DNA from 4 places in the Aliidongia sp. genome. Region 4 is predicted to be linked to each of the others. Evidence: predicted binding sites of a transcription regulator. Region 4 holds the regulator's gene; each other region holds the start of a gene.
The links. Region 4 encodes LexA, which represses DNA repair genes until DNA is damaged. Its sites were predicted from a motif close to ATGTTCTANTTTGGTTC; they were not measured.

Region 1 (7,218 bases), on a different contig from region 4:
TCTCGGTTGAATTCGTTGCTCGCGGTCGACGCCGTGCAGATGCGCCTGCTCGTATTTCGCTACTGAGTCAGAGCTCGGACGTGGGCGTCGCGGTGCCGAGGCCGAGCGACCACATGAGGGCGGCAATGGCGCCCTTGAACGTCGGCAGCAGAAGGGCGGTCAGGGCGAGCGTCAGCGGCAGGAACAGGCTGATGGCGAGCGGGGTCGACATATCGTGTTGCTCGGCCACCAGCATCAACGGCACGACGATGTGGCCGACCACCAGGATAGTGAAATAGGCGGGCACGTCGTCGGCCCGGATGCCTTCGAAATGCTCGCCGCAATGGGGGCAGGCGTCGGCCAGCTTCAGGATGTTGCGCCAGCCCGGCTTGAACATGCGGCCGCGACCGCATTGCGGGCACGATCGGCGGAGGCCGCGCATCACCGCGGTCATCGTGCTGGGGCGCACCACGGTATCGATGTAGGTCATGACAGCGGCTCCAGGCCGGACGGGGCACTCAGGCTCTGAGAAATAAACCTCGCAGGCCGCGGATGCGAGGGACGCGGCTGTGGCGTTTGCGCACAGCAGATGCGTGCCGGTCGACCGGTGTGACCCGGGCGCGGGGGGAGGCGGCGCGCTCCTCTCTTTGACGGATGCCGTAAAGCGGCCATAATCCGGTCCGAATTTCCCGCACCCTGGGACCAAGCTGACTGGCCCCGTCGACCACAGACGATGACTTTGGAGAAAGAGGATATGCGCAAGGTTCTCATCAGCGCGCTCTGCGCGGTGACGCTCGCCGCCTGTGTCACCCAGCCGAGCCAGCAGGGCTATGCACCGCCGGGTGAGGTCGGCATGAACAAGACGACCGGAGGTGCGCTGGTCGGCGCCGGCCTCGGCGGCCTGGCCGGCTCGCAACTGGGCCATGGCTCCGGCAAGATCGCGACGACGGCGCTCGGCGTCGTGCTCGGCGGCCTGCTGGGTGGCTCGGTCGGCGCCTCGCTCGATCGCGCAGATCAGGCGGCACTCGACCGCAGTACCCAGAGCGCGCTCGAGAGCGCGCCGACCAACCAGCCGGTCCAGTGGCAGAACCCGGATAGCGGCCATTACGGCACGATCGTTCCGGTGCGCACCTACCAGCCGCAGCCGGGCAACTACTGCCGCGAGTTCCAGCAGACCATCGTGATCGGCGGCCAGAGCCAGCAAGCCTATGGCACCGCATGCCGTCAGCCCGACGGCACCTGGCAGATCCAGCAGAGCTGAGCCAACTTCTCCGCCGAGCGAACGGGCGGCTCCGGCGACGGAGCTGCCCGTTTCTTCCAGCACCTACGCCGCCTCGAAAAATCCGCGGGTCAGGCGCAGGTCCTCGACGAACCGGCCATATTCCTCGGCCTTCGCCGCTTCGTCGGGCAGGCGCAGCAGGTACGAAGGATGGACGGTGATCAGGGCCTGGGTGCGGCCCTGTCCGGCGTCGAGCAGCCGGCCGCGGCTCTTGCCGACCGGCATCGCCTTGCCGAACAATGACTGCGCCGCCGTAGCGCCCAGGGCCACGATCAGGCGCGGCTGGACCAGATCGATCTCCCGATCCAGCCAGAACCGACACGCCTTGATCTCGGAGCCGCCCGGCTTCTGATGGATCCGGCGCTTGCCGCGCAGTTCGAATTTGAAATGCTTCACCGCATTCGTCACATAGGCATGGGTGCGGTCCACGCCCGCCTCAGCGAGCGCGCGGTCGAACAGGCGGCCGGCCGGACCGACGAAGGGATGGCCTTCCAGGTCCTCCTGGTCGCCCGGCTGCTCGCCCACGAACAGCACCGGCGCGTCGGGCGGGCCTTCGCCGAACACGGTCTGCGTGGCCGGTTCCCAGAGCGGGCAGGCCCGGCATCCCGCTGCTTCGGCGCGTAACGCGCCGAGCGAACCTGCCTCGGCTTTCGGCGGTTCGGCCGCGCGGTGCGGATGATGCGGGCGCGCGTTCGGCGCCGTCGGTCCATCCGTCACCATCTCGTTCATCCTCCGTTGGGCATGTTCGATCAAGGGATGAATGAGCGAGGCCTCGGGCAGGTTTCGCCAATATTTCACCGGCATCTCGGCGTGCATGGCGCCGATCTTCAGCCGTGCCGGGTTGAAGATGCTTGCGTAATAGCCGCGCCACAGATCCTCCAGAGCATCGTCGCCCGGCGCGTCGGCCTTGCGGGCGCCGGGGCCAATGGCGAGGTCGGCGCCGTCCCAATGGGCGCTCGCCTCGGGCGTCAGGATCGACCAGTTCATGGCGGTGAAGCGGCGCATGAAGAACGGCGCGTTGGCTTCCAAAATATGATGCTCGGGTTCGAACCAGGCGACGTACCAGTCGGCCTCGTCGAGCTTCGTCCGGCGGAAACGCACGAACGCGCGCATCTTGTGAATGTCGCGGCGGACCGATTTCGCCATACCCTGGACCTGCGCCACATCCGGATCGATCGCGACCTCGAGCAGGCGTGGTTCGTCGCGCAGCCGCCAGAGCAGCCGATAGAGATGGGCGAACCGCTCCGGATCGCGATGCAGCAGGGCGGTCTCGGCCAAGGAGACGAATGCGCGGGGCACGGTGAACGAGGGCGATTCTCCGCCGGGCGGCACCAGGTTGCCCGCGCCGAACAGGTCGTCCTCCGCTGCCGTCGACCAGAAGATCTCGCCCGGTGGCACGCCACGACCGAGCAGCTGGCGGGCGGCACGGCGCCAGCCGTCGAAATCGATTTCCCCAGCGAGCGCCACCGTCGGCACCGGATTAAAGCGCCAGGGCGAGCTGGCGCGGCGGCGGGACGAGCCGGGTCTTCAGGTCCAGCCGGTCGACCAGCCCGTGCGGGCTATGATCCGGGAAAATCAGGAACGGCAGCACCTTCGCGACCGTGACATGGAGGCGCGAAAGGTCGCCGACCCGCACCGCCCGCACGCGCCGGGCGGCCAGGATCCGGTCGACCGCCGTCTTGCCGAGACCGGGCACGCGCAACAGCTCACTCCGGTCGGCGCGATTGACGTCCAGCGGGAAGCGGTCGCGATGACGCAGCGCCCAGGCGAGCTTCGGGTCCATGTCGAGCGCCAGGTGGCCGTCGGCGCCCTCGATAATCTCCCCGGCCTCGAAGCCATAGAAGCGCATCAGCCAATCGGCCTGGTACAGCCGGTGCTCGCGCACCAGCGGCGGCGCCTGGGGCGGCAGGATCCGGCTCGCGTCCGGGATCGGGCTGAAGGCAGAGTAATAGACGCGCTTCAGGTGGTAAGAGCCGTAGAGATTGGCGCTGGTGGCGAGGATCGTCCGGTCGTCGATGCCGTCGGCGCCGACGATCATCTGCGTGCTCTGGCCAGCGGGCGCGAAGGCCGGCGCGCGCCGTTCCGCCTTCGCCTCGTCGATCCGGCTGCGCATCCGGCCCATGGCGCGGCGGATCGCCCGCACGTCCTTTTCCGGCGCCAGCCGCTGCAGGCTCGCCTCGGACGGCAGCTCGATGTTGATCGACAACCGATCGGCGTAGAGCCCCGCCTCGGCCAGCAGCTCGTCGCTGGCATCGGGAATGGTCTTCAGGTGGATGTAGCCCCGGAAATGATGGTCGAGCCGCAGGCTGCGCGCGACGCGGACCACCTGCTCCATGGTGTAGTCCGGCGAGCGGATGATGCCCGAGGACAGGAACAAGCCTTCGATATAGTTGCGCCGGTAGAAATCGAGCGTCAGCTGAACGACTTCCTCGACGCTGAAACGGGCGCGCGGCACGTTGCTGGAGGAGCGGTTGACGCAATAGAGGCAGTCGAACGCGCAGGCGTTGGTCAGCAGCACCTTGAGCAGCGAGATGCAACGCCCGTCCGGCGCATAGGAATGACAGATCGCCCCCTCGGTCGAGCCAATGCCTTTGCCGCCGATCGAGTCGCGTTTCTGCGTGCCGCTCGACGCGCAGGACGCATCATATTTGGCGGCGTCGGCGAGGATGGTGAGCTTCTGTTTGAGGTCCATGCACCATAGTTGTTCTGTTTTTGTTCTATGGCAAGGGGCTATTAAGTTGTTTGCGCGAAGGTCGTTTTCGCCTTAGGATTCTGTCGTGCCGACACCGGTACTTCTACGTGAGAGTCCTGGCTCTCTTAAATCGATGAAAATTGACGATGTTTTGATCGAGCGACGGTCAGGAAAACCGATTGCCCAAGGGCGCCTCACGGTCTCTGGCTTGTACTCGATTCCCGATCATCACTTGGTTAGTTGGCAGCTTGATCGTCCTGGCATCGGCCTGCGGGCCGTGGCCGCCTCAGAGCCCGATGACAACGGCCTATCATTGTCGACCCTGCTCGGCATCGGCTTGTCGATCGTAGGTCTCTCTCTGGAATCGATCGGCGACTTCTTGACTTGCCGGGACGAACTGCGACTTACGTTGAGCGGTAGGCGTGTCGCCGTGCTCGCCGTTTCGGAGGATTTGGCCGGATCGAAGGTAATTTATGCCATTGATCGAGCCGATCTGACGCTTCGTGTCGGGCTCACCGGGCTTGGGTTGGCCGTGACTGGTGTGCTCGGTTCAGTCGAGACCGGCCAAGCTGCTGCCGAGCCGGGGATCTGCTTCACGGCAGAAAGCACCCTTTCGTGGACGATGCTTACGTTGCTGGGGCTACCCCTCGCATCTCGCCGCTTGGAATTCGTCGGCAAAGCGGCGTGGCCGATCAAAACCAAATTGTCGCGCGGATCGTTGGCTCGCCTCGCGGCTTTGCTTGGCGGCCCTCGGGTGCGCCGGTCGAAGCGCGAATTCGGAATCATGCTCCGTGCATTTGCCAAACAGATCAACGCCGACATCAGTTTCGATACGATCCAGGGCGATGAAGAAGATGGTGCCTGCTTCGAGGGTTGCTATCGCGTCAATTCGACCGAATGGAAGGTCTTTTGCTTTGTTCGCCGGGAAGGTGTTCAGCCTGAAGTCATGACTGACGCTACTTTCAGCAGCGGCATCAAGGGCATTCAGGTTTGGCACCCGCCCTACCGAGCCTTGAACCGGCGCGTGGTAAAGAAAATCATGGCGGATATCCTTGGAGTCCGGGAGTGGGTCGAGACGATCGGACCCGACTCCCTGGCGCTGAAATAGAACGCGATCCGAAACGTTCCGGCCATTTATCGAGATGTTGCCGGGACATCTCGCCTCAGGACGCGGCAGCGAACCGAGCCAAGTGATGGTCCGCGTCGCCGAACGTGCGGTCGATCAGGGTGATGCGTTTGAAATAATGGCCGCCGGCATATTCGTCGGTGATGCCGATGCCGCCGTGCATCTGGACCGAGGATTGGCCGATCAGCCGGCCGGAGCGGCCGATCTGCACCTTGGCGGCGGAGACCGCGCGCGTACGCTCGGACACGTCCGGATCGTCGGCCCGCTCGCAGGCCAGGATCGCCAGGGAGCGGGCCTGCTCCAGCGCCACTTCCATGTCGACCATCCGGTGCTGCAATACCTGGAACGCGCCGATCGGCTGGCCGAACTGGGTGCGGGTCTTCAGATAGTCGAGGGTCAGCGCGTTGAGTGCCTGCATGGCACCGACCGCCTCGGCGCACAGATAGGCGATGGCGCGATCGACCGCGTGGGTCACGGTCGGCAGTGCCTGGCCGATCTCGCCGATCCGGGCCGCGGCGGGCACGCGGACGCGGTCCAGCACCAGGTCGGCGGCACGGGTGCCGTCGATGTTCGGATAGGCCCGGATGCCGAGGCCGGCGGCGTCGCGCGGCACCAGGAACAGCGAGATGCCGTCGACATCGCTCGCGGCGCCGGAGGTCCGCGCCGATACCAGGAACCGATCGGCGACATCGCCGCCCAGCACGACCGCCTTGGCGCCGGTCAACAGATGGTCGTCGCCCTCGGCCACGGCCTCGGTCTCGACATGGGCAAGGGTATAGCGCGACTTGGGCTCGCCATGGGCCAGCGCCAGGAACAGTCCGCCGGCGACGACCTGCGGCAGCAGTTCGGCCTTCTGCGCGTCGCTGCCGGCCAAGCCGAGAATCCCGGCGCCCAGCACGACCGTCGGCAGATAGGGTTCGACGACCAGCGCGCGCCCGAAGGCTTCGGCGACGACGGCGATGTCGCCCATGCTGCCGCCCAGCCCGTCATGCTCCTCGGCGATGCCGAGCCCCGTCAGGCCCAGTTCGGCGAAGGTCGCCCACATCGGCCGGGAAAAGCCGTCGGGGCCGGCGATGATCTTCTTGCGATCTTCGAAGCCGTAGCGTTCGCGCACCAGCCGGTCGGTCGTCTCCGCCAGCATGCGCTGGGTCTCGGACAGGGTGAAATCCATGGTGCCGCCGCTCCTCTCACAGACCCAAGAGCGACTTGCTCAGGATATTGCGCTGGATCTCGTTCGATCCGCCATAGATCGAAACCTTGCGATAATTGAAATAGGTCCCTGCCAGCGGGGCCGCATAGTCGGGGCCGATCGGCTCGCCGTTCCAGCCGGGCTCGAGCGCGTCCGGATCGAAGGGCAGGGCGTAGGGACCGACCGCTTCCATCATCAGCTCGGTCAGGCCCTGCTGCACCTCGGAGCCCTTGATCTTGAGCATGTTCGCCTCGGCGCCCGGCGCCTGGCCGCTCTTCTCGGCGGCGATCATCCGCAGGTTGGTGATCTCGAGCGCCATCAGCTCGATCTCCAGCGCCGCGATCTTCTCGCGAAACGCCTTGGTCTCGATCAGCGGCACGCCGTCGACCAGCTCGGAAGTGGCGATCGCCTTCAGCCGGCGCATCTCGCGCTTGGCCTGGCCGACCCGCGCGATGCCGGAGCGTTCGTGAGACAGCAGGAACTTGGCATAGGTCCAGCCCTTGCCGGGCTCGCCCACGATGTTCTCCCGGGGCACGCGCACGTCGTCGAAGAACACCTCGTTGACCTCGTGTTCGCCGTCGATCGTGATGATCGGGCGCACGGTGATGCCGGGCGAGTTCATGTCGATCAGCAGCATCGAGATGCCCTCCTGCTTCTTCACGGTCGCGTCCGTGCGCACCAGGCAGAAGATCAGGTCGGCATGCTGGGCAAGCGTGGTCCAGGTCTTCTGGCCGTTCACTACCCAATGGTCGCCGTCGAGCGTCGCCTTGGTGCGAAGCGACGCGAGATCGGAGCCGGAACCGGGCTCGGAGAAGCCCTGGCACCACCAATCTTCGCCCGACAGGATGCGCGGCAGATAATGCTGCTTCTGCGCGTCGCTGCCGAACGCGATCAGCACCGGCCCGATCATGTTGATGCCGAAGGCGACGATCGGCGGGGCGCCTTCCTCGGCC
Region 2 (7,218 bases), on a different contig from region 4:
CGCATCCGTCCGTCAGCGAATTGCTGGTGGTCGAGACCATGCACGAGCGCAAGCAACTGATGGCCGAACGGGCCGACGCGTTCGTGGTCCTGCCGGGCGGCTACGGTACGCTCGACGAAATGTTCGAAATCATCACCTGGCGCCAGTTGGGCTTGCACGACAAGCCCCTGGTACTGGCCGATCTTCACGGCTATTGGGCGCCGCTCGCGACCTTGCTCGACCAGATTATCGAGGCCGGCTTCGCCCAGGCCGAATGCCGCAAGCTGTATCGCACCGTCACGAGCGTGGCTGAGATCCTGCCGGCCCTGAACGAGGCCCAGCCGCCGCGGATCGCCGTCGATTCCAAGTGGATGTAGACCCGTTCGATGGTACCGCGACACGAGGCCTCTTGTCGGACCTAATCCAAATGCTATGGTCCTCCGCCCCTGCGCCGCGGCCGGCCTCTTAGGAACCCGAAGTCCGGGATCACGAGCCGCGTGCCGCCCTAATTGCCTCGCCCGGACCCGCGTCGCTTCTCGCGCGGGCGGGCCAGCTGGAGACGCTTTCTGATGAGCAAGATCAAGGTGAAGAACCCGGTCGTCGAACTCGACGGCGACGAGATGACCCGGATCATCTGGAAGTTCATCAAGGACAAGCTGATCGTTCCGTACCTCGACGTCGACCTCAAATACTATGACCTGGGCATGGAGCATCGCGACGCCACCAACGACCAGGTGACGATCGATTCCGCGAACGCGATCAAGCAGTACGGCGTCGGCGTCAAATGCGCCACGATCACGCCCGACGAGGCGCGGGTCGAGGAATTCAAGCTCAAGAAGATGTGGAAGTCGCCGAACGGCACGATCCGCAACATCCTGGGCGGCACCGTGTTTCGCGAGCCGATCATCTGCCAGAACGTGCCGCGCCTGGTGCCCGGCTGGACCTCGCCGATCGTCATCGGCCGCCACGCGTTCGGCGACCAGTATCGCGCGACCGACTTCAAGGTGCCCGGCAAGGGCAAGCTGACCATGACCTTCACGCCGGAAGACGGCAGTGCGCCGGTCAATTACGACGTGTTCGACTTCCCCGGCGCCGGCATCGCCATGGGCATGTACAATCTCGACGAATCGATCCGCGAGTTCGCCCGGGCCAGCTTCAATTATGGCCTGCTGAAGAATTGGCCGGTCTATCTCTCGACCAAGAACACGATCCTCAAGGCCTATGACGGCCGCTTCAAGGACCTGTTCCAGGAAATCTTCGATGCGGAATTCGCCGCCGAATTCGCCAAGCGCAAGATCACCTACGAGCATCGCCTGATCGACGACATGGTCGCCTCCGCGCTGAAGTGGAGCGGCGATTTCGTCTGGGCCTGCAAGAACTACGACGGCGACGTGCAGTCCGACACGGTGGCCCAGGGCTTCGGCTCGCTGGGCCTCATGACCTCGGTGCTGCTGGCGCCCGACGGCAACACGGTCGAGGCCGAGGCGGCCCACGGCACGGTGACCCGGCATTTCCGCCAGCACCAGGCCGGCAAGGAGACCTCGACCAACCCGATCGCGTCGATCTTCGCCTGGACTCGTGGTCTCTATTATCGCGGCAAGTTCGACGGCACGCCCGACGTCCAGCATTTCGCCGAGACACTGGAGAAGGTCTGCGTCGATACGGTCGAATCCGGCAAGATGACCAAGGATCTGGCCATCCTGATCGGCCCGAACGAGCCATGGCTGTCGACCACCCAGTTCCTCGACGCACTGGATGCCAACCTCAAGGTCGCGGTGAAATAGGCATCGCTTCCGAGGCGGAATGACGAACGGGCCGGAGAGCAATCTCCGGCCCGCTTGCTTTGGGCAGGACCTTAGTTGACCCCGGCCGGCGCCTTGACGTTGTCGTAGTGGGTTTCCTGGGTAATCACATCGCCTGACGGCAAATGGATCTCCATCTTGAGCGGCAAGTGCCGACTGTCGGAGACCCAGAGGCGGACGTCGGAGGCACCTCTCGGCGTCTCGGCATGCTCCGTGAAGACCGTCGTCGCCTCGCCATTGACGGTATCGGAACCGACTTTCTGGCAGGTCGGCTTCGTGGTCTTCGCCTTCGCCATCATGTCGTCGGCCGTCCCCTGCGCGTCATAGGGCATGGATTGCCAGGCGCCGGCCACTTGGATGTACATCTTCGCGCCGAGGACGACGACTTCATTCTTCGTGGTCTCTCCGGACTTCTTGACGGTCGTCACGGTGCCGTCATAAGGCGTCTTCGCCTGCGCGGTGGCCGCGGCGAAGAGATCCGCGCAGTCGTCGGCCTTGGCCCCCGTCGCCACCACGAGGGCCATGGCCCCGACCAATCCAGCTCCGAACTTGGTGCGCATGATGCTCCTCCGATGGCAAGTCGCCGATGGGGCATGATAGCCCAAACGACGACAATCGGCTTGGGGCGTGCTTCACGGTCATAGCGATATAAACCTGCCCGGCTCCAGATCAGAAGCTTGACCAATCGATCGGGGTTTCCCAAGCCAGCGCTCAACGGAAAAGGCCCGCGCAGGTTTCCCCGCACGGGCCTTTTCCGCACCGATTGTGGTCGGCTATTCCTCGGCAGCACCGTCCGGCGTTGCCAGCAGCATCGCGTCGGCGACCAGGCCGGCATTGCCCCGGATCGCGCTTTCGATCGCGGCCGCCGTTTCCGGGTGGTCCTTCAGATACTGCTTGGCATTCTCGCGACCCTGGCCGATGCGCTGGCCGTCATGGGAGAACCAGGAGCCGGATTTCTCGACGACACCGGCGGAAACGCCGAGGTCGACCAGCTCGCCACGCTTCGATACGCCTTCGCCATACATGATGTCGAATTCGACGACCTTGAACGGCGGCGCCATCTTGTTCTTCACGACCTTGACGCGCGTCTGGTTGCCGATGACGTTCTCGCGTTCCTTGATCGCGCCGATGCGGCGGATGTCGAGCCGGACCGAGGCGTAGAACTTCAGCGCATTGCCGCCGGTCGTGGTTTCGGGATTGCCGAACATCACGCCGATCTTCATGCGGATCTGATTGATGAAGATCACCATGCAACGCGACTTGGAGATCGAACCGGTCAGCTTGCGCAGTGCCTGGCTCATCAAGCGGGCATGCACGCCCATATGGCTGTCGCCCATCTCGCCTTCCAGCTCGGCACGCGGCACGAGAGCGGCGACCGAGTCGACCACCAGCACGTCGATGGCGCCGGAACGCACCAGCGTGTCGGCGATCTCGAGCGCCTGCTCGCCCGCGTCGGGCTGGGAGATCAGCAGCTCGTCGATATTGACGCCCAGCTTGCGGGCATAACCGGGATCGAGCGCATGTTCAGCGTCGACGAACGCGCAGGTGCCGCCGCTCTTCTGCGCCTCGGCGATGACATGCAGGGCCAGTGTCGTCTTGCCGGAGCTTTCCGGTCCATAGATCTCGACGATGCGGCCCCGCGGCAAGCCGCCGATGCCGAGCGCGATGTCGAGGCCGAGCGAACCCGTGGAGACGACCTCGACATCCAGCACCGCGTCTTTGGACCCGAGCTTCATGATCGAGCCCTTGCCGAACGCGCGCTCGATCTGGCCGAGAGCCGCTTCCAACGCCTTTTGCTTGTCCATATCAGCCTTATCCAACAGGCGCAGAACGGTCTGCGACATTGCCCGGTCCCCTTATTCCATAGGCCTCTCGGCGATGCAATGCGCATCAATGTACATGGTTTGTTCCGGAACACAATGGGAACATTGTGGGCGAGCGCGTTTCGGCCCTGTCGTCAGACGAGGAACCGGGCCACGGCCGCCTCGTCCCAGTCGAATCCCAGCCCCGGTCCCCGGGCCGTGACGAAACCCCGCTCCGCCGCCAGCGGTCGCCGCAGCACCGGGCTCGCCTTGTCGAGATGTTCCAGCCAGAGCGCGGTCGGCGTCACCGCCAGCAGATGGGCGCTCGCCTCGATGAAACCATGGCTCGACACCGGCAGACAGGCCGCCCTGCACAGAGCCGCCGCTTCGAGCCATCCGGTGATGCCGCCGATCTTCATGACGTCGAGCATGGCATGGTCGCTGGCCCCGGCGGCGATCGCATCGGCGGCGGCCCGTGGAAACCACCAATTCTCGCCGGTCTGCACCGGGACGGGCGAACCGGCCCGGACCCGTGCATGCGCCGCCAGATCCTCGGCAGGCACCGGCTCCTCGACCCAGGTCAGGTCGAATGCGGCCAGCCGGTCGATCCGGCGGCGCGCCTCGGGCGGGTCCAGCGACTGGTTATAGTCGACCATCAGAGCCACCTCCGGTCCGATCATGCTGCGCACGGCTGCGACATCGGCCAGGTCGCGGGCGAGATCCGCGCCGCCGATCTTGATCTTGATGCCCTGAAAGCCGGCCGCGACCGAGGCCAGGATCGCGGGCTCGTCCCGCGCCGGATCGAGAATGCCGAAGCTGTCGTAGGCCTGGATCGGCCGGGGCATGCCGCCCAGCAGCGCCGCGAGCGGCAGGCCGGCGGCGCGCGCCAGGGCATCCCAGAACGCCATGTCGAGGCCGGCCACGGCCATGCCGATCAGCCCGTGCCAGCCCAGGAGGCGGAACCGCCGATCGAAGCCGCGCATGCGCTCGACGGGGGCCGCCGCCTCCCCCACGAGTTCTCCGCCGACCTCCGCCACCAGCCGGGCCAAGGGCGCCAGGGCGAGCCTGGTGTAGGCGAAAACATAGCTGCGACCGGTGACGCCCTGGTCGGTCTCGACGTCGATCAGCACCAGCGGGGCCGCCGGGATCTCGCCCATCGCCGTCCGGATCGGCCGGTCGAGCGGCACCATCACCGGTCGCGCCGCAATCTTCCGGATCGTCAATTCCTCGCTCATTTTCCCACCCTTCGATTTCGTCCGCGCTGCGATCAGGCTTAGCCGGCGCGGCCAGGGTCGATAAACTCACTCATCGGTATACGAAGGGGATCGGTGGGGATGAGGGGAGCAGCAGCAGAGACGCGGCAACGCATCGTGGGTGCCGCTTACGATCTGTTCTACGCGGAGGGCTTCGGCCGGGTCGGCATCGATCGCATCGCCGCCCAGGCCGGCATCACCAAGCGCTCGCTCTATTATCATTTCGACAGCAAGGACGCCCTGCTCGCCGCCGTGCTGGAATTCCACCACGGCCTGGCCTTGGCCCGGATCGCGGAATGGGCGGCGCCGTTGGCGGCGGCGGATGCGGGCGATTTCATCGACGCACTGTTCGCCGCCCTGGCGCTCTGGTCCCGCGAACAGCACTGGACCGGGGCTGGCATGACGCGACTGGTGATGGAACTGGCCGATCTGCCCGGGCACCCCGCCCGGGCCATCGCGGCGCGGCACAAGGCCGCGATCGAGGATTGGCTGGCGGCCTCGCTGGGCGCGCGAGGCGCCGCCGAACCGCGTGCGGCGGCGCGAACCATCATGCTGCTGCTCGAGGGCTGCCAGGCGATGATCCTGATCGGCGGCGACCGGACCTATGCCGCGACCGCCGCCCTCGTCGCCCGCCGGTCGCTGGCACTCAATCCACCCGAACCTCGCCCATGATCTCCTTCACCTTGAAGGCGAGCTGCTTCAGCGAGAACGGCTTGGCCAGGAAATGGATATCGGAATCATCGCCGATGCGCTTGCGGAACGTGTCCTCGGTATAGCCGGAGATGAACACCACCTTCATGTCGGGCTTGGTCTCGCGCACCTGCTTGATCAGGGTCGGCCCATCCATGCGCGGCATCACCACGTCGGTGACGATGAGGTCGATCGTCTCCACCCCGGCCTGGATGATCTGCAGTGCCGCCTCGCCGCTCTTGGCTTCGACCACGGTATAGCCCTTGTTGCGCAGCGCCCGGGCGCTGAACAGGCGGACCGGGTCCTCGTCTTCGACCAGCAGGATCGTGCCGGCGCCGGTGAGGTCGCGGGGTGCCGCCACTTCGAGCGGATCGAGCGCCGGCAGCGGGGGCGCCTCGCCCTCCTTGCGCACGTGCTGAGGCAGGTAGAGTGAAAACTGGGTGCCGACGCCGACGGTACTGTCGACGAAGATGAAGCCCCCGGTCTGCTTCACGATGCCATAGACCGTCGACAGGCCCAGCCCGGTGCCCGAGCCCACTTCCTTGGTCGAGAAGAACGGCTCGAAGATGCGCCCGACGATCTCGCGCGGGATGCCGGTGCCATCGTCGGACACCTCGATCAGCACATAGTTGCCGGCCGGCATGATCTCCAACTCGCGCTGGGTCGCCTCGGTGCGCTCGACGTTCGAGGTCTTGATCGTCAGCGTGCCGCCACCGGGCATCGCGTCGCGGGCGTTCACCGCCAGATTGATGATGACCTGCTCGAGCTGGCCCTGGTCGACCCGGACGGTGCCGAGGGCGCGGCCCTGCATCATCTTGAGTTCGACATTCTCGCCCAACAGCCGGTTCAGCAGATGGCTGAGGTCGCTCAGCACCTCGCCGATGTCGATGACCCGCGGCTGCAGGGTCTGCTGCCGCGAGAAGGCCAGCAGCTGGCGGACCAGGTTGGCCGCGCGGTTGGCGTTCTGCTTGATCTGCATGATGTCCGCGAACGACTGGTCGCCCGGCCGGAACCGCAGCAGCAGCAGGTCGCAGAACCCGATCATCGCGGTCAGCAGGTTATTGAAATCATGGGCGACACCGCCGGCGAGCTGGCCGACCGCCTGCATCTTCTGCGACTGGGCGAATTGCAGCTCCAGGTTCTTCTGCTCGGTCAGGTCGATGAAATGCAGGATCAGGCCGGCGATGCTGCCCTCGGCGGTATCGAGCCGGCTGGCGAACAGCGCCAGGGTCTTGTCGCCGGCACCGGTCCGCACGCGCAGCTCCAACGGCCGGTCGAGCGCCGTCCCCTTGACGATCTGCGCCAGCCGCTCGGCAGCCGGGACCTGATCGTCCTCGAAGACGAATTCCATCAGGTTGCGGCCAGCCAGATGCTCCGATTCGGTAAGCAGCAGTTTTTCCAGCGCCGGATTGGTTTCCTTGAAGCGCGCATGGGTGTCGATCAAGGCGATGCCGACCGGCGCGATCTCGAAGAAGCGCTGGAACCGTTGGCGGGCGCGGATCAGGGCTTCTTCGCGCGCCCGGTCCGGCGCCAGGTCGCGCACGACGGAGCAGGTGCGCCGGCTGGGGCCGCTGCCCTCGATCGTCTGGCTGATCGCGGCATAGGTCAGGCGCCCCTGCCGACCGTTCAGGAGCACCTCACGCCCCTCGCCCGGCGCCTGGGGATCGAACGGCACGCGCGTCGCGTCGTCCG
Region 3 (7,218 bases), on a different contig from region 4:
ATTCTGATGATCTTACCAGACAGCTTCGCGGCTTCACCGGCATCGTGGGTGACGATGACGACCGCTGCTCCTGTTTCCTCGCGAAGCTCGAGAAACAATGCGTGCATGGCTGCCCTGGTATCGCTGTCCAGCCTCGAAAAAGGCTCGTCCATCAGAAGCAGCCGAGGCTGGGTGACGAAACTTCGGGCCAGGGTGACGCGGCTGCGCATCCCGCCGGAAAGTTCGTTCGGCAGTGCGTGAAGAAAACCGGCCAAACCCACGCGCTCCAGCGCGTTGGTGGCTCTCTTCCTGCGCTCCGCATGACCGAGGGGGCGTCGCTCCAGCGCCAGTTCGACATTTGCAAGCGCGCTGCGCCACGGCAAAAGTCGATCGTCCTGAAACATGTACCGGACGGCATGCCAGTCGTTGCCGTTCCCGGGCGCGTTGCCGAATAGCGAGATGCTGCCTCGATCCGGCGCAGACAGACCCGCGGCGATGTGCAAAAGCGTCGACTTTCCACAGCCCGAAGGTCCCAGAACGGCAACGACTTCGCGATCGAGGACGTCGAAGGTGATGTTCTGAAGAACCTCTAATCGACCGCCCCGCCGATCGGGAAAATTCTTGAAGACGGAATGAAACTGGAGCGCGGCGACAGCGGTCATAAATTCTTGAGCCTGGATTCGATTGATCCATTATGGATGCAAGACCCCTTTCCGAGCAAGCTGGAAGACCGGACGGAGCGCTGCCGAAGGATATATTGGTCGTCCCTAGGATGGGACTATGGCGAGCGGCCCGACCGCTTCAGCGTCGTGTCTATGATGGCGCGCGACAGTTCGGTTTGGCTGTAGGGCTTGTGCAGCAGCACCAGTTCGTCGAACAGCGCCTCCGGGATGATTTCCTCGGCCGTATAGCCGGACGCGAGCAGCACCGGCAGGTGGGGCCGGCTCGCGTTCAGCTCCTGCGCCAGTTCTATTCCGCTCTGGCCGCCGGGCATGATCACATCGCTGAACACCAGGTCGACTTCCGTCCCGCTATCGATCAGCGCCAGGGCTTCGCGGGCATTGGCTGCCTCTCGCACAAGGAAGCCCAGGTCATGGAGCATGCCGGCGGTGACCCGCCGGACGTCCGCATCGTCCTCGACCACGAGGATGAGCCCGCTTCCCGTGACGGCCGCTGGGCGCTCCGGCTCGGTCGTCGCGGCAGCGGGCAGCGCTTCCTCGGTACGGGGCAGGAAGATCGAGACCTTCGTGCCCGCCTCCGGCTCACTGTCGATGGTCACGAACCCGCGGGACTGCTTGGCGAAGCCGTAGACCTGGCTCAGGCCGAGGCCGGTGCCCTTGCCGATCCCCTTCGTGGTGAAGAACGGTTCGAACGCCCGCTCGGCGACCGCCGGCGGCATCCCGATGCCGGTATCGGCAATCGAGACGACGATGAAATCGCCGGCGATCGCACCCCAGCGGGCGGCGACATCGTGGTCGACCGACCGGCTCTCGGTCGTGAGCGTCAGAACGCCGCCGCCGGGCATGGCATCGCGTGCATTGATCGCGAGGTTGAGGATTGCCGTCTCGAGTTGGTGATGGTCGATGCGGGATCGCCAGTCGTTGGACGCGCGTACGATCTTGACCGGGATCGTCTCGCCCACGGCGCGGTCGAGCAGATGGTCGAACGTCTCGACGAAGCGATCGATGCAGACGACCTCCGCATGCAGGTCCTGCCGTCGCGAGAAGGCCAGAAGCTGCTGATTGAGCTTGGCACCGCGCTGGATGCCCTGCTGTGCCGACTCGATCAGGAAATCCGTCTTCGGGTCGCGCGGCACCCGGCGCCCGAGCATGTCGAGGCTGCCGCCGATGATCATCAGCAGATTGTTGAAATCATGGGCGATGCCGCCGGTCAGCTTGCCGACGGCTTCCATCTTCTGGGCCTGGCGCAGCTGTTCTTCGACCACCCGCTGATCGGTGACGTCCGCGACCACGCCGGCGATCCGGACCGGCTGTCCTGCGTCGTAATAGGTCTGCGCCTTGACATGGACCCGACGGACCGCATCGTCGCCCACGCGCCGGATGCGCGCTTCGAACTCCAGCCAGCCGGTTTTTACCGCCTCGGCAAAAGCCCGCTCGACCCTGTCGCGGTCATCGGGCACCAGCCGGTCCATCGAGTCCCGAAGGGTCCATCCGGGGACCCGTCCGGTGTGGCCGAAGATGACGTCGTGCCGGAGCGAGCGGCGGATCATTCCGGTCGCCAGATCGAGATCCCAGCCGCCCATGCCCGCCGCGTCGAGCGCCAGACCGAGGCTGAGTTCGGCCCGCCCCCGTTCCGCGATCTCGCGTTCGAGGCGCTGGTTCGCCGCCGCCAGTTCGTCGCTGCGCCGATAGTTGTTGGTGAGGTCGGTGACGATGCCGCACACGATGCGGGCGGCGCCTTCGTCGAGAACGAGATCGACCAGCGAGATATTGACCGGCACTGCCGTCCTGTCGGACCGTCGCAGCTTGAATTCGCCGGTCGCCGCCGCGCCGGGCCCCCGGGACAGCAGCCGGTGAAAACCGGCATGGTCGCCCGGTGCGACGAAGCGGCCGAACGGGCCCCCCAGCACGCCCTCGCGATCGGCCCCGACCAGGGTCGCGAAGCGCTCGTTGCAATAGAGGATGGTGCCGTCCTCGCTCAGCGTGACGGCCCCTTCGAGCATCTGCTCGATCAGGACGCGGTAGGGCCGGTCGGCATTTTCCAGGGTGTAGACCTGCTGGCCGTTCGGCCCGCCGACCACGACCGCGTCGACCTCGCCGTTCCGGATGGCGTCGAGCGTCTCCTCCGCCTCGCGCAGCCGCGCCTCCAGGTCGGCGACGTAGGATGCCGTCGGCGGTGTGCCGTTGTCCGCATCGTGGGTGGGAGGCGTGGACATGAGCGATCCGACCTACGCCAGCGGTTGCAGGTCCAGACCGGCCAGCACGCGCTCCTGGTCGGACAGGTCGCCGATGATGCGGCGAAGCGGTTCCGGCAGGATCTTCACCAGGGTCGGCGTCGCGACGATCTGCAATTCGCGGGTGGCATCGGGGTTCTGGTACACGTCGACGACCTCGAGGTCATATTGCCCTTTCAGATTTTCCTCGCAGATGCGGCGCATGTTCTCGATGGCGCGCGTCGATCGCGGCGTGGAACCGGTGACAAAAAGCCGTAGCTTGTAGATTTTCGACGTTTCCTCGGGAGGCTCGGCGGTCATTTCGTCACCGTGGCTTTGGGCTTGATATCGAGGCCTACCAGAACCCGTTCGGCGTCCGCCAGGTTGCCGATGATGCGCTTCAGCGGCGGAGGCAGGCGTCGGACCAAGGTCGGCAGGGCCACGATCTGGTCTCCGGCGGCCAGTTGCGGGGTCACCAGCAGGTCGACGACCTCGATGGTATAGCGTCCCGCCAGATGCTCCTCGCAAATCCGTTTGAGGTTTGCGATCGCGCCGAGCGACTTCGGCGTCTGGCCCGCGACGTAGAGCCGGAGGTTATGTTCCAGCGTCGGGTCTTCCGTGAAATCGACCTCGGGCTGGTCGTTCTCGTCCATCATCGGATCGCTCCGCGTTTGGTCGCGATCGCCTCTCGGTCGGCCCCAAGGACGGTCTCGCGATTTTCCTCCTGCTCGATGAGCATGGCGATCTCCGCTTCCTCGACCTCGATGGCGGCGCGCAGCTCCGCGATCTGTCGCTCGGTCGCGGCCCGCTTGCGAGCCAGCTCGCGGCGCAGCCGTTCGGTTTCCTGTTGCCGGGCGACTCCCGCATCCCGTTCCCGGGCTTCCTGGGCCAGCCGGGCGGAACCGGTCATCACGCCTTCCGGGCCGATATAGGCATCGATGAGGATGACGCCGTCATTCGTCAGCCTGAACTCCCGAAGCTGGTTCGAGTGGTTCATGCCGCGCGATTTCAGCAGATAGAGCACCCGGTTGCGCTCGCCATTGGCCTCGACGTCGGTCAGCGAGACCCAGGTATCCATGAGCGACGAGACGCTACGCTCGCTCTCGGTCATCATCTCCTTGGATCCGGACAGGCTGGTGAACAGCGTGGTGATGCCCTTGGTCTTGCAGATGTCGGCCAGCCGGATCAGCGTCGCATGGATCTCGGCCGACGGCCCGCGAAACGCCGAGATCGGATCAACGACCAGGATCGACGGCTCGAACCGCTCGATGTCGCGGTTCATGCGTGCCAGGTGCATCTCGAAGCCGTAGAGGCTCGGCCGAGCGGCCTCGAACCGAAGCATGCCGGCCGCGACGTGGCGCTTCAGGTCGATCCCGACCGACAGCATGTTGCGCATCACCTGGTCCGGCGATTCCTCGAACGCGAAATACAGGCACCGCTCGCCGCGTTCGCAGGCGGCATCCGCGAAGGAGGCGCCGAACGTCGATTTGCCGGTTCCGGCCAAGCCGGAAATCAGGACGCTCGAACCCCGGTAATAGCCACCCAGCCCGAGCATCTGGTCCAAGCCCGCCACACCGGTCGGCACCGGCTCCGGCGAGACCGCGTGGCTGAGGCCGGCCGACGTGATCGGCAGGACGCTGACGCCCTCGTCGTCGATCAGGAATGGGTACTCGTTGGTGCCATGTGCCGATCCGCGGTATTTCACGACGCGCAGGCGCCGCGTCGAGACCTGCTCCTGCACCCGGTTGTCGAGCAGGATGACGCAGTCCGAGACATATTCCTCGATGCCGTAGCGGGTCAGCTGGCCATCGCCGCGTTCGCCGGTGATGATCGCCGTCACGCCCCGATCCTTCAGCCAGGCGAACAGACGGCGCAGCTCGGCGCGCAGGATCGTGGTGTCCGCGAAGCCGGAGAACAGCGCCTCGATCGTGTCGAGCACGACGCGCTTCGCGCCGACCGTATCGATCGCATGGCCCAGCCGGACGAACAGGCCTTCGAGGTCGTACTCGCCGATCTCCTCGATCTCCGCCCGTTCGATATGGACGTGATCGATGATCAGCTTCTTTTCGGCGACGAGCCGTTCGACGTCGTAGCCGAGGGACACCACGTTGGCCGCCAGGTCGGGCGCGCGCTCTTCGAAACTCATGAACACGCCGTGCTCGCCGAACCGGACGGCGCCGTTCACCAGGAATGTCATCGCGAACAGGGTCTTGCCGCAGCCGGCCGCGCCACAGAACAGCGAAGGGCGCCCGCTGGGCAGGCCGCCCAGGGTCAGGTCGTCGAAGCCATCGATCCCGGTCGGCGTCTTGGGCAATGCATGAGCCACGAAGGAATGAGCGAACTCGTTCAACTGGGTCATCAACCGCTTCTCTCCGTTGTCGGGAACAGGTGGTCGCCTGAGCAGGCCCGATTGAAAAAGGAACGTCGATTTAGAGGGGCTTCGTTTGGCGTCAACGCCTCGTACGAGAAAAGATCCCTGCGCGGCCGTTCGACCTCCCGAGAGGTGATTTCATGGCTCCGGCCCTGGCGTCAGCCCAGCCCCGGGAAATCCTCCTCGCCGTTGTTCCGGCGCGCGCAGGCCCGCTTCCGCCCGGTCGACCTCCGCCCGGCGATCAGGCTGTTGACCGTGGCACCGCGTCCAGGCGTTCTCATTGTTTATGGTTTGTTCCTGAGGTTATACTGGTCGGGCCATGGCCGAGGTCGAGACCCGAAAAATCATCCATGTCGACATGGACGCGTTCTACGCGTCGGTCGAGCAGCGCGACGATCCGGCGCTGCGCGGCCGGCCCGTGGCCGTGGGCTATGGCGCCAAGCGCGGCGTGGTCGCGGCGGCCAGCTACGAGGCACGGGTGTTTGGCGTGCATTCCGCCATGCCGTCGACCACGGCGCTCAGGAAATGCCCGGAACTGGTGTTCGTGCCGCCGCGCTTCGAGGTCTATCGCGCCGTGTCGCGCCAGATCCGCGAGATCTTCGCCGACTATACCGACCTGATCGAGCCCCTGTCGCTGGACGAGGCCTACCTGGATGTGACCGCGAACCGGAAGGGCATCCCGACCGCCTCGGCCACGGCCATGGAGATCCGGGCGCGCATCCTGGAGGTGACGGGGCTGACCGCATCGGCCGGCATTTCCTACAACAAGTTCCTGGCCAAGCTGGCGTCCGACCAGCGCAAGCCGAACGGCCAGTTCGTGGTGCCGCCCAGCGCCGGCGCCGCCTTCATCGAAGCCCTGCCGGTCCGGAAATTCCACGGCGTCGGCCCGGTGACGGCCGAGAAGATGAACCGGCTCGGCATCTTCACCGGCGCCGACCTGCGCCAGCAGTCGCTGGCCTTCCTCCAGGGCCATTTCGGCAAGTCCGGCCCCTGGTACCACGCGATCGCCCAGGGCGAGGACCATCGGCCGGTCGTATCGGACCGGCCGCGCAAATCCTCGGGCTCGGAGACCACCTTCCGGAACGACCTGACCGAACCGGCCGAGATCGAAGAAGGCGTGATCGCGATGGCCGACGAGGTCTGGGCCTGGTGCGAAAAGGCCCAGGCGTTCGGCCGGACCGTGACGGTGAAGATCAAATACGCCGACTTCCAGCAGGCGACGCGCAGCCGCACCTTGGGCACGCCGGTCACGTCGCAGGAGGTCCTCAGATCGGTCAGCATCGACCTGGTGCGCACCGTCTTCCCGCCGGCGAAGGGCATCCGTCTGCTGGGCGTGACATTGTCGAGCTTCGACGCGGCGGAGGTTGCGCCGGTCGAGCAGTTGGATCTCGGGATTTAGGGTGGGCCGGGGATTTCAAACATGGATGGGACGGCTTTGGGTGGACTGCGGTCTGACCGCTGTCGAACGGCAGCGGGGATTAGCGGACATTCGGCAGACGACTCCGCACGTCACACCTTCGCGTCATCTAATTCTGTGGTCATCTAATTCGGTGACATTTTAGTTAACTGACTATCAGTGACAGAAGAACGCGGCTCGAAGCTCCATTTACTGGACTGTCACCGTAATTTCATTTAGTGGACTGTCACCGTAATTTCTGAAGGTCTCCCTCGACCGTCAGTTCAACACCGGAAACTGGCGCGCCGCCCGCCATTCCCGCAGCGAAGCCGTTCCAAAGACACCCCGCGACGCCCACCAAGCCATCCCCGCGATCGGCTGAAAATCAAATTCCCCATAGACCAGTGCCTGCGCCCCCGCGGGTTCGTTCCTCCACGACTTTCGTACGCCTCGCGGCGCCCGAAACTCTTCAGGACTCCGGATGGGCTGCTTTCGGACAGGGAGCGCAAAAGCAGACATTCATCCGATGGCTTGGCCCCTCTCGAGTATTTGCTCACCGGGTTGGCGAAAGATGTTGCG
Region 4 (7,218 bases):
GACCTCGGCCGTGAGGTCGAGCGAGCCCAGTTCGTCGATCTTGACGAACGTGTCATGGATGCTGGCATGGCCGCTCGCTACGTCCCGGTTGAGCGCGAAGCCCGCACCCACGGTCAGATGATCGACGCCGATCTGGTCCCAGACCGCGGCGACCGACGGCTCCGTGATCCGGCTGCGATCGAGACCCAGGCCCTTCAGCACGAAGGTCGCGGAGACCGGCTCGCCCTGGGCGATCACGATGTCGGAGAGCGAGAAGCCTTCCATCGGCACCACGCCGCCTTCCGGCGTCTGGACCGAGAAGTCGGCATAATCGATCCGCTTGATCGACAATCCGTCGAGCAGCCCCCGCGAGAATTCCGTGGCATCGAGCAGCCTGGTCGCCAGTTGCCGGACATCGAAGCCGCTGAAGCCGAAGCGGCCGACCTTGACCGAACTGTTGGACGGCCCGCTGAACGACAGCCGTTCGCCCGACATGTCCTGCCAGATGCCCCGATCCAGCCCGGTCACGCTCGCCTGGGGCAGTTCATAGGAAAACGGCAGCTCCGGCACGGTGTCGCTCGCCGGGATCCGGCCGGTGGCGCGCATGTTGGTCGCCGCCTGGCGGTCGCAGCCGATGCCCAGGATCAAGGCCGCCTCGAACCGGGCGAGCTTCAGCAGGGTTTCCGGCGACGGCTGTGCGCCGGCGTGGCTCGCATCGACGACGTCGGACAGGCTCGGCAGGCCCGGGTGCAGCAAGGCACCGGGATAGAGCCTGATGCCGTCGAGCCGCTGGCTATCGACATCGATGGTCTGCAGCGCGTTCGTGACGTGAATGCCCTCGATCACGATACTGTCGGCGACGGGCAGGACCTTGTCGAGCGGCCAGGATGCCGGATTGGCCACTGCCTCGTTCCAGCGGTCCGCCAGCGCCAGGTTCGGGCGCACCAGTTCGACCAGCGCGACGGTGCCGTCGAACGGACCGGAACCGAGCGCCAGATGGGTTTCGATGCCGCCGATCTCGGCCTTGCCGCTCAACAGGGAATAAGTCGCTGTCTTGTAGGTCACGACGTAGCCCGAGGGCAGGCGCTGCAGGGACTGGTCGAGCGCCGCGCGCAGGCGGGCGTTCGAGTAGGCGCTGGCGCCCCAATAACCGCCGCCGACCAGCACCAGCACGACGAGAACCACGAGCCCGATCCGACGCATGAGACCTCCAACCGAGGATTGTTTCCGGGATCGCGACGCTACACGCAGATCGGCGCGCGGGCGAGCCCCGACCTTTCGAGTGCCGGTTCGCGGTGCTATATGAGGGGTTCCGCTGGCTCGCTCGGGGCTCGGCCGGCCGTCACGGATTGCGCATCGCGATGTTCCTGCTCATCGATAACTACGACAGCTTCACCTACAATCTCTGGCATTACCTGTCGGAGCTCGGGGCCGAAATCCAGGTCGTGCGCAACGACGCCCTGACCGTCGACCAGGCGCTGGCGCTGAAGCCGCAGGGCCTGATCATCTCGCCCGGCCCCGGCACGCCGATCCAGTCGGGCATCACCGTGCCGATCGTTGCCGCGGCAGGTGCGCTGCCCGTGCTCGGTGTCTGCCTCGGCCTGCAGGCGATCGGCGAGGCGTTCGGCGGCCGGGTCGTGCGCGCGCCGGAGCCGATGCACGGCAAGCTGAGCCCGGTCAGCCACTGGAACGGCGGCCTGTTCCAGGGCCTGCCGAACCCGCTGACCGTCACCCGCTATCATTCGCTGATGGTCGAGCGCGCGAGCCTGCCCGCGGATCTGCGCATCACCGCCGAGACCGCCGACGGCATCATCATGGGCCTGGAGCATGTCGAGCGGCCGATCCACGGCGTGCAGTTCCACCCGGAAAGCATCGCGTCCGAGGCGGGCAAGCCGCTGCTCGCGAATTTCCTGACGCTCGCGACGGGGCGGAAGATCGCCGCATGACGCAGCCGAACTTCAAATCCTGGTTGGCGGAGCTCGCCAACGGCAAGCGGCTGGACGAACGGGAGGCCGAGGCCGCGTTCGACATGATGATGTCGGGCGACGCGACCCCATCCCAGATGGGCGCCTTCCTGATGGCGTTGCGCCTGCGCGGCGAGACGATCGAGGAAATCACCGGTGCCGCCCGCAGCATGCGCGCCCGCGTGTTGCCGATCGATGCGCCCGCCGGCGCCATCGATACCTGCGGCACCGGCGGCGACGGCAGCGGCACGTTCAACATCTCGACCGCCGCATCGTTCGTCATCGCGGCCTGCGGGGTGCCGGTGGCCAAGCATGGCAATCGCGCGCTCTCGTCCAAATCCGGTGCCGCCGACGTGCTGACGGCGCTCGGCGTCAATATCGACGCGCCGATGCCCCTGGTGCGGCGCGCCATCTGGGAGAACAACGTCGGCTTCCTGATGGCGCCGCGCCATCACGGCGCCATGCGCCACGTCGGCCCGACCCGCGTCGAGCTGGGCACGCGCACCATCTTCAATCTGCTGGGGCCGCTGACCAACCCGGCCGGCGTCACGCGCCAGGTCATGGGGGTGTTCGCGGCCCAATGGGTGACGCCGATCGCCGAGGTGCTGCATCGCCTGGGCAGCGAATGCTGCTGGGTCGTCCATGGCGACGGCCTGGACGAGCTGACCACCGCCGGCACCAGCCATGTCGCCTCGCTCCACGGCGGCAAGGTCGAGAGCTTCACGCTGACCGCCGCCGATGCCGGCCTGCCCCAGGCCCGGCGCGAGGACCTGCTGGGCGGCACGCCCGAAGAGAATGCCGAGGTGATGCGGGCCCTGCTCGATGGCGCCAAGGGGCCGATCCGCGACATCGTGCTGCTGAACAGCGCTGCCGCCCTGGTGGTGGGCGGCAAGGTCGGCGATCTGAAGGCCGGCGTAGCGCTCGCGGGCGAGGCGCTCGACGACCGAGCCGCGCGCCGCGTGCTCGACCGGCTGATCGAGATCACCAATTCGACGGAAACGGCGTAGGATCCGGCCATGAGCGACATCCTTGCCGAAATCGTCGCGCGCAAGCGCCACGACCTGAAAGCCGTCACGGCGTCCCGCCCCTTTGCCGAGATCGACGCCGCAGCGCGCCGCAGCCCACAGCCGCGCGGCTTTGCCGCCGCGATCGAGGCGAAGCTCGCGGCGGGGCACTATGCCCTGATCACCGAGATCAAGCGCGCCTCGCCCTCCGGCGGGCTCATCCGCCCGGTTTTCGATCCGGCCGCCATCGCCCGTGCCTACCAGGGCGCCGGGGCCGCCTGTCTGTCGGTGCTGACCGACGAGCCCTATTTCCAGGGCACGATCGCGCATCTGCAGGCGGCGCGTAGCGCCGTCTCGCTGCCGGTGCTGCGCAAGGACTTCATGGTCGACCCCTATCAGGTCGCCGAGGCCCGAGCGATCGGCGCGGACTGCATCCTGATCATCATGGCCGCCCTCGACGACGGGCTTGCCGCCGAACTGGCCGCGGCTGCCGCGGACTATGGCCTCGATGTGCTGGTCGAAGTGCACGACCGGGCCGAGCTCGACCGGGCGCTCGCCCTCGACATCCGGCTGTTCGGCGTCAACAACCGCAATCTGAAGACCCTGAAGACCGACTTGGCGACGACCGAGGCGCTGGCATCGGCCGTGCCGTCCGATCGGATCCTGGTGAGCGAAAGCGGGCTCAAGACCGCCGCCGATCTCGCCCGCATGGCCGCCGTCGGCGCCCGGACCTTCCTGGTCGGCGAATCCCTGCTGCGCCAGGAGGACGTGACCCAGGCGACCTTGCGCCTGCAGGGCTTGGCGGCGTGAGCGGGCTCACCCATTTCGACGCCGAAGGCCGGGCCGTCATGGTCGATGTCTCGGACAAGGCGGAGACCGACCGTATCGCCGTCGCTCGCGGCTCCGTCACCATGGCGCCCGAAACCCTGGAGCGCATCCGCCAGGGCACGGTCGCCAAGGGCGACGTGTTGTCGGTCGCCCGCCTCGCCGGCATCATGGGCGCCAAGCGCACGCCCGACCTGATCCCGTTGTGCCACCCGCTGACCCTGAGCTCCGTCAAGCTCGACCTGGCCCTGGCGCCGGAGCGCAACGCGGTCGAGATCGAGGCGACCTGCCGGCTCAAGGGGCGGACCGGCGTCGAGATGGAAGCGCTGACTGCCGTCTCGGTCGCGGCACTGACCATCTACGACATGGTCAAGGCGGTCGATCGCTCGATGGTGATCGGCGAGATCCGCCTGGTCCACAAGTCCGGCGGCAAGTCGGGCACCTGGGAAGCGGCGAAATGATTTCGGTCGACGAAGCGCTCGCCCGGATCCGCGACGGCCTGACCCCGCTCGGCGCCGAACAGGTAGCCTTGAGCGACGCCCACGGCCGCGTGCTGGCCGAGGATCTGGCGGCACGCCGGACGCAGCCGCCTTTCGCCGTTTCCGCCATGGACGGGTACGCCGTCCGCGCCGCCGATGTCGCGACCCTGCCGACCCGGCTGAAGCTGGTCGGTTACATCCAGGCCGGCGGTCGCCACGAGGGCACCGTCGGGCCGGGCGAGACCGTGCGCATTTTCACCGGTGCGCGCCTGCCGGATGGTGCCGACTCGGTTGTCATCCAGGAAGACACCGAAGCCGGCGACGGCATGGTGTTGGTGCGGGACAGGGTCGGCGAGTTCGGGCCCGGCCGGCACGTCCGCCAGGCCGGCATCGATTTCGTCGAGGGCCAGGTCGGGCTTACGGCAGGCCGTCGCCTGACGGCGCGCGACGTCGGTCTGGCCGCCGCCATGAACCGTCCCTGGTTGATGGTCCATCGCCGGCCGCGCGTGGCGATCCTGCCGACCGGCGACGAGGTCGCCCTGCCCGGGGACCCGATCGGCCCGAACCAGATCGTGAGCTCGAACGGCGCCGCCCTGGGCGCGCTGGTCGCGGCCGCCGGCGGCCTGCCGATCCACTTGGGCATTGCGCGCGACGACGGTGACACGCTGAAGACCATGGCGCGGGGCGCCGAGGGTGCCGACCTGCTGGTGACGATCGGCGGCGCCTCGGTCGGGGAGCACGATCTGGTCCGCAAGGCACTGGGCGAGATCGGCCTCGCGGTCGATTTCTGGAAGATCGCCATGCGCCCGGGCAAGCCGCTGATGTTCGGGCGCCTGGGCACGACGGCGGTGCTGGGCCTGCCCGGCAACCCGGTCTCGGCGCTGGTGTGTGGCATGCTGTTCCTGCGCCCGGCGCTCGACCGGCTCCAAGGGCTGCCCGGAACGGGACCGGTGGCCGAACCGGCGCGCGCCGGCGTTGAACTCAAGGCCAACGACGGGCGCCAGGACTATCTGCGCGCCCGCCTGTCGCGCGACCCTGACGGCGCGCTGATCGCGACGCCGTTCGCCAGACAGGATTCCTCGATGATGTCGGCGCTGGCCGGTGCCGACTGCCTGATCCTGCGCCCCCCTTCGGCTGCTGCCGTCCCGACGGGGGGCGCCGTCAAGGTCATCCGCCTGTCCGACGGCACCGACGCCTTCTGACAAACCAACGATGTCCCTGCTTGGACACTTGACCGCCGACAGGAACCAAACTAGAACATCTAACAGTGTTTAGGTTTTGTTCCTTCATCGCCTTCGGCCTTATTCTGGCCAGAAGCGATACTCTTTAGACGAGGTGCGGCGCGATGTTGACGAAGAAGCAGCACGAACTCCTGATCTTCATCAACGAGCGCCTGGCCGAAAGCGGCGTCTCGCCTTCCTTCGAGGAAATGAAGGAGGCGCTCAATCTCAAATCCAAGTCCGGCATTCATCGCCTGATCGGCGGGCTGGAGGAGCGTGGCTTCATCCGACGCCTGGCGCATCGGGCCCGGGCGCTCGAAGTCGTCAAGTTGCCGGATGCGTTCGCTGCCCAGGCGGCACCCGCCGCAGCCAAGCCGACGGAGCGCGGCGGCAAGTTCTCGCCGACGGTGATCCGGGGCGATTTCAAGTCCGCCTTTCCGAGCGCCCCGAGCGGCATGGCGGCAGAGGCGGTGCAATTGCCCCTCTATGGCCGGATCGCCGCCGGCACGCCGATCGCGGCCCTGCGCGACACCAGCGCCACCATCGGCATTCCCGCCTCGATGCTGACCGGCAGCGCTGAGCATTATGCGCTGGAAGTAGCCGGCGACAGCATGGTCGACGCCGGGGTCTTCGACGGCGACACGGTGATCATCCAGCGCTGCGACACTGCCGACAATGGCGTGATCGTGGTCGCCCTGGTCGATGACGAAGAGGTCACCCTGAAGCGCATCCGCCGCAAGGGCGCCTCCATCGCGCTCGAACCGGCGAACAAGGCCTATGAAACGCGCATCTTCGGCCCCGACCGGGTCAAGGTGCAGGGTCGTCTCGTGGGCCTGATGCGGCGCTACTGACCGGTCGCGCCGCCGGGAAATTCGGTACCCATGGCCGATCGCCGCGCTGCGCGTTGGCGCTCTCGATGCGCAGCGGATCGCCGAACCAGAGGGCCGTGGCACCGTTATGACGAAGATCGCTGAGGTCGATCAATCGGGTTCGTCCGCCACAGCGGCGCGGTGCCCGTACCAGCGATAGCACCAGGTCCGACGTGCGGCATTCCTCGTCGAGCACGCTGATGTCGCGGACCAGCGCGATGCGCCGATCGTTGCGCAGGATGAGGCAGCCGGCGGCGTCGCAGCGGATGGCGCCATGCTCCGCTGCCTCGCCCGCCGCTGGCAGGGGCCCGGATGGAATCCCGCCCGCGGTCCGCAACCAGGTCTCCGCGGCCAACCGGTCGGTACGTTCCGACGAGAGCAGATAGGCGTCGTTCGAGCGTACAGCGACCAGGGCGCCGTCTGCGGCCAGGATCAGGTCGGGCGCGTGTGCCGCGGTGAGGCTCGCGACGCCGATCAGCACGGGCATCACACCCCAGCGCCGCCAGGGCGCGCGCCACAGCGCCAGCCACAGGCCACCGACGACGATCAGCAGCAGGCCCCAGTCCGGCATGGTCGGCAGGTCCAGTGTCGCGCTGGGCAGGCCGGCTGTCCAATGGGCGACCCGCTCGATGACGGCGATGCCCCATCCCATCGGCACCAGCCCGACACTCTCGAGGCCGAGCGGCATCAGCAGGCACGACACGAGCGCCCACGGCATGACCCAGACACCGGCAAGCGGCACGGCGATCAGGTTGGCCGGCACCGAGAACAGCGCGAAGCGGTTGAAGTGATAGATCGCGAACGCGGCGGTGCCCAGGGTCGCGACGATGGTTGTGAGCGCGATGCCCAGCAGGTGCAGCAGGCCATGCCCGATGGGG

Region 1: a site for LexA is predicted at 3,960-3,976, ahead of VGV37_RS21975 (putative DNA modification/repair radical SAM protein). Genes of this name have one in related genera too.
Region 2: a site for LexA is predicted at 3,694-3,710, ahead of recA (recombinase RecA). Genes of this name have one in related genera too.
Region 3: a site for LexA is predicted at 5,524-5,540, ahead of dinB (DNA polymerase IV). Genes of this name have one in related genera too.

Annotation. Positions count from the first base shown of each region.
Region 1 is NZ_DASZBY010000112.1:32,362-39,579, reverse strand. Features, by position in the region: gene VGV37_RS21990 (DUF983 domain-containing protein) at 68-469, opposite strand; gene VGV37_RS21985 (RT0821/Lpp0805 family surface protein) at 734-1,240, shown strand; gene VGV37_RS21980 (UdgX family uracil-DNA binding protein) at 1,304-2,725, opposite strand; gene VGV37_RS21975 (putative DNA modification/repair radical SAM protein) at 2,739-3,950, opposite strand; gene VGV37_RS21970 (hypothetical protein) at 4,084-5,058, shown strand; gene VGV37_RS21965 (acyl-CoA dehydrogenase family protein) at 5,114-6,247, opposite strand; gene VGV37_RS21960 (acyl-CoA dehydrogenase family protein) at 6,264-7,218, opposite strand, start outside.
Region 2 is NZ_DASZBY010000038.1:26,503-33,720, forward strand. Features, by position in the region: gene VGV37_RS06725 (TIGR00730 family Rossman fold protein) at 1-356, shown strand, start outside; gene VGV37_RS06730 (NADP-dependent isocitrate dehydrogenase) at 549-1,763, shown strand; gene VGV37_RS06735 (hypothetical protein) at 1,835-2,341, opposite strand; gene recA (recombinase RecA) at 2,555-3,625, opposite strand; gene VGV37_RS06745 (enolase C-terminal domain-like protein) at 3,739-4,818, opposite strand; gene VGV37_RS06750 (helix-turn-helix domain-containing protein) at 4,918-5,508, shown strand; gene VGV37_RS06755 (hybrid sensor histidine kinase/response regulator) at 5,483-7,218, opposite strand, start outside.
Region 3 is NZ_DASZBY010000117.1:115,234-122,451, forward strand. Features, by position in the region: gene VGV37_RS23515 (ABC transporter ATP-binding protein) at 1-641, opposite strand, end outside; gene VGV37_RS23520 (hybrid sensor histidine kinase/response regulator) at 758-2,875, opposite strand; gene VGV37_RS23525 (circadian clock KaiB family protein) at 2,888-3,193, opposite strand; gene VGV37_RS23530 (circadian clock KaiB family protein) at 3,190-3,528, opposite strand; gene kaiC (circadian clock protein KaiC) at 3,525-5,231, opposite strand; gene dinB (DNA polymerase IV) at 5,563-6,642, shown strand.
Region 4 is NZ_DASZBY010000147.1:66,685-73,902, reverse strand. Features, by position in the region: gene VGV37_RS28590 (hypothetical protein) at 1-1,182, opposite strand, end outside; gene VGV37_RS28585 (aminodeoxychorismate/anthranilate synthase component II) at 1,341-1,925, shown strand; gene trpD (anthranilate phosphoribosyltransferase) at 1,922-2,950, shown strand; gene trpC (indole-3-glycerol phosphate synthase TrpC) at 2,960-3,757, shown strand; gene moaC (cyclic pyranopterin monophosphate synthase MoaC) at 3,754-4,233, shown strand; gene glp (gephyrin-like molybdotransferase Glp) at 4,230-5,453, shown strand; gene lexA (transcriptional repressor LexA) at 5,597-6,322, shown strand; gene VGV37_RS28555 (ComEC/Rec2 family competence protein) at 6,279-7,218, opposite strand, start outside.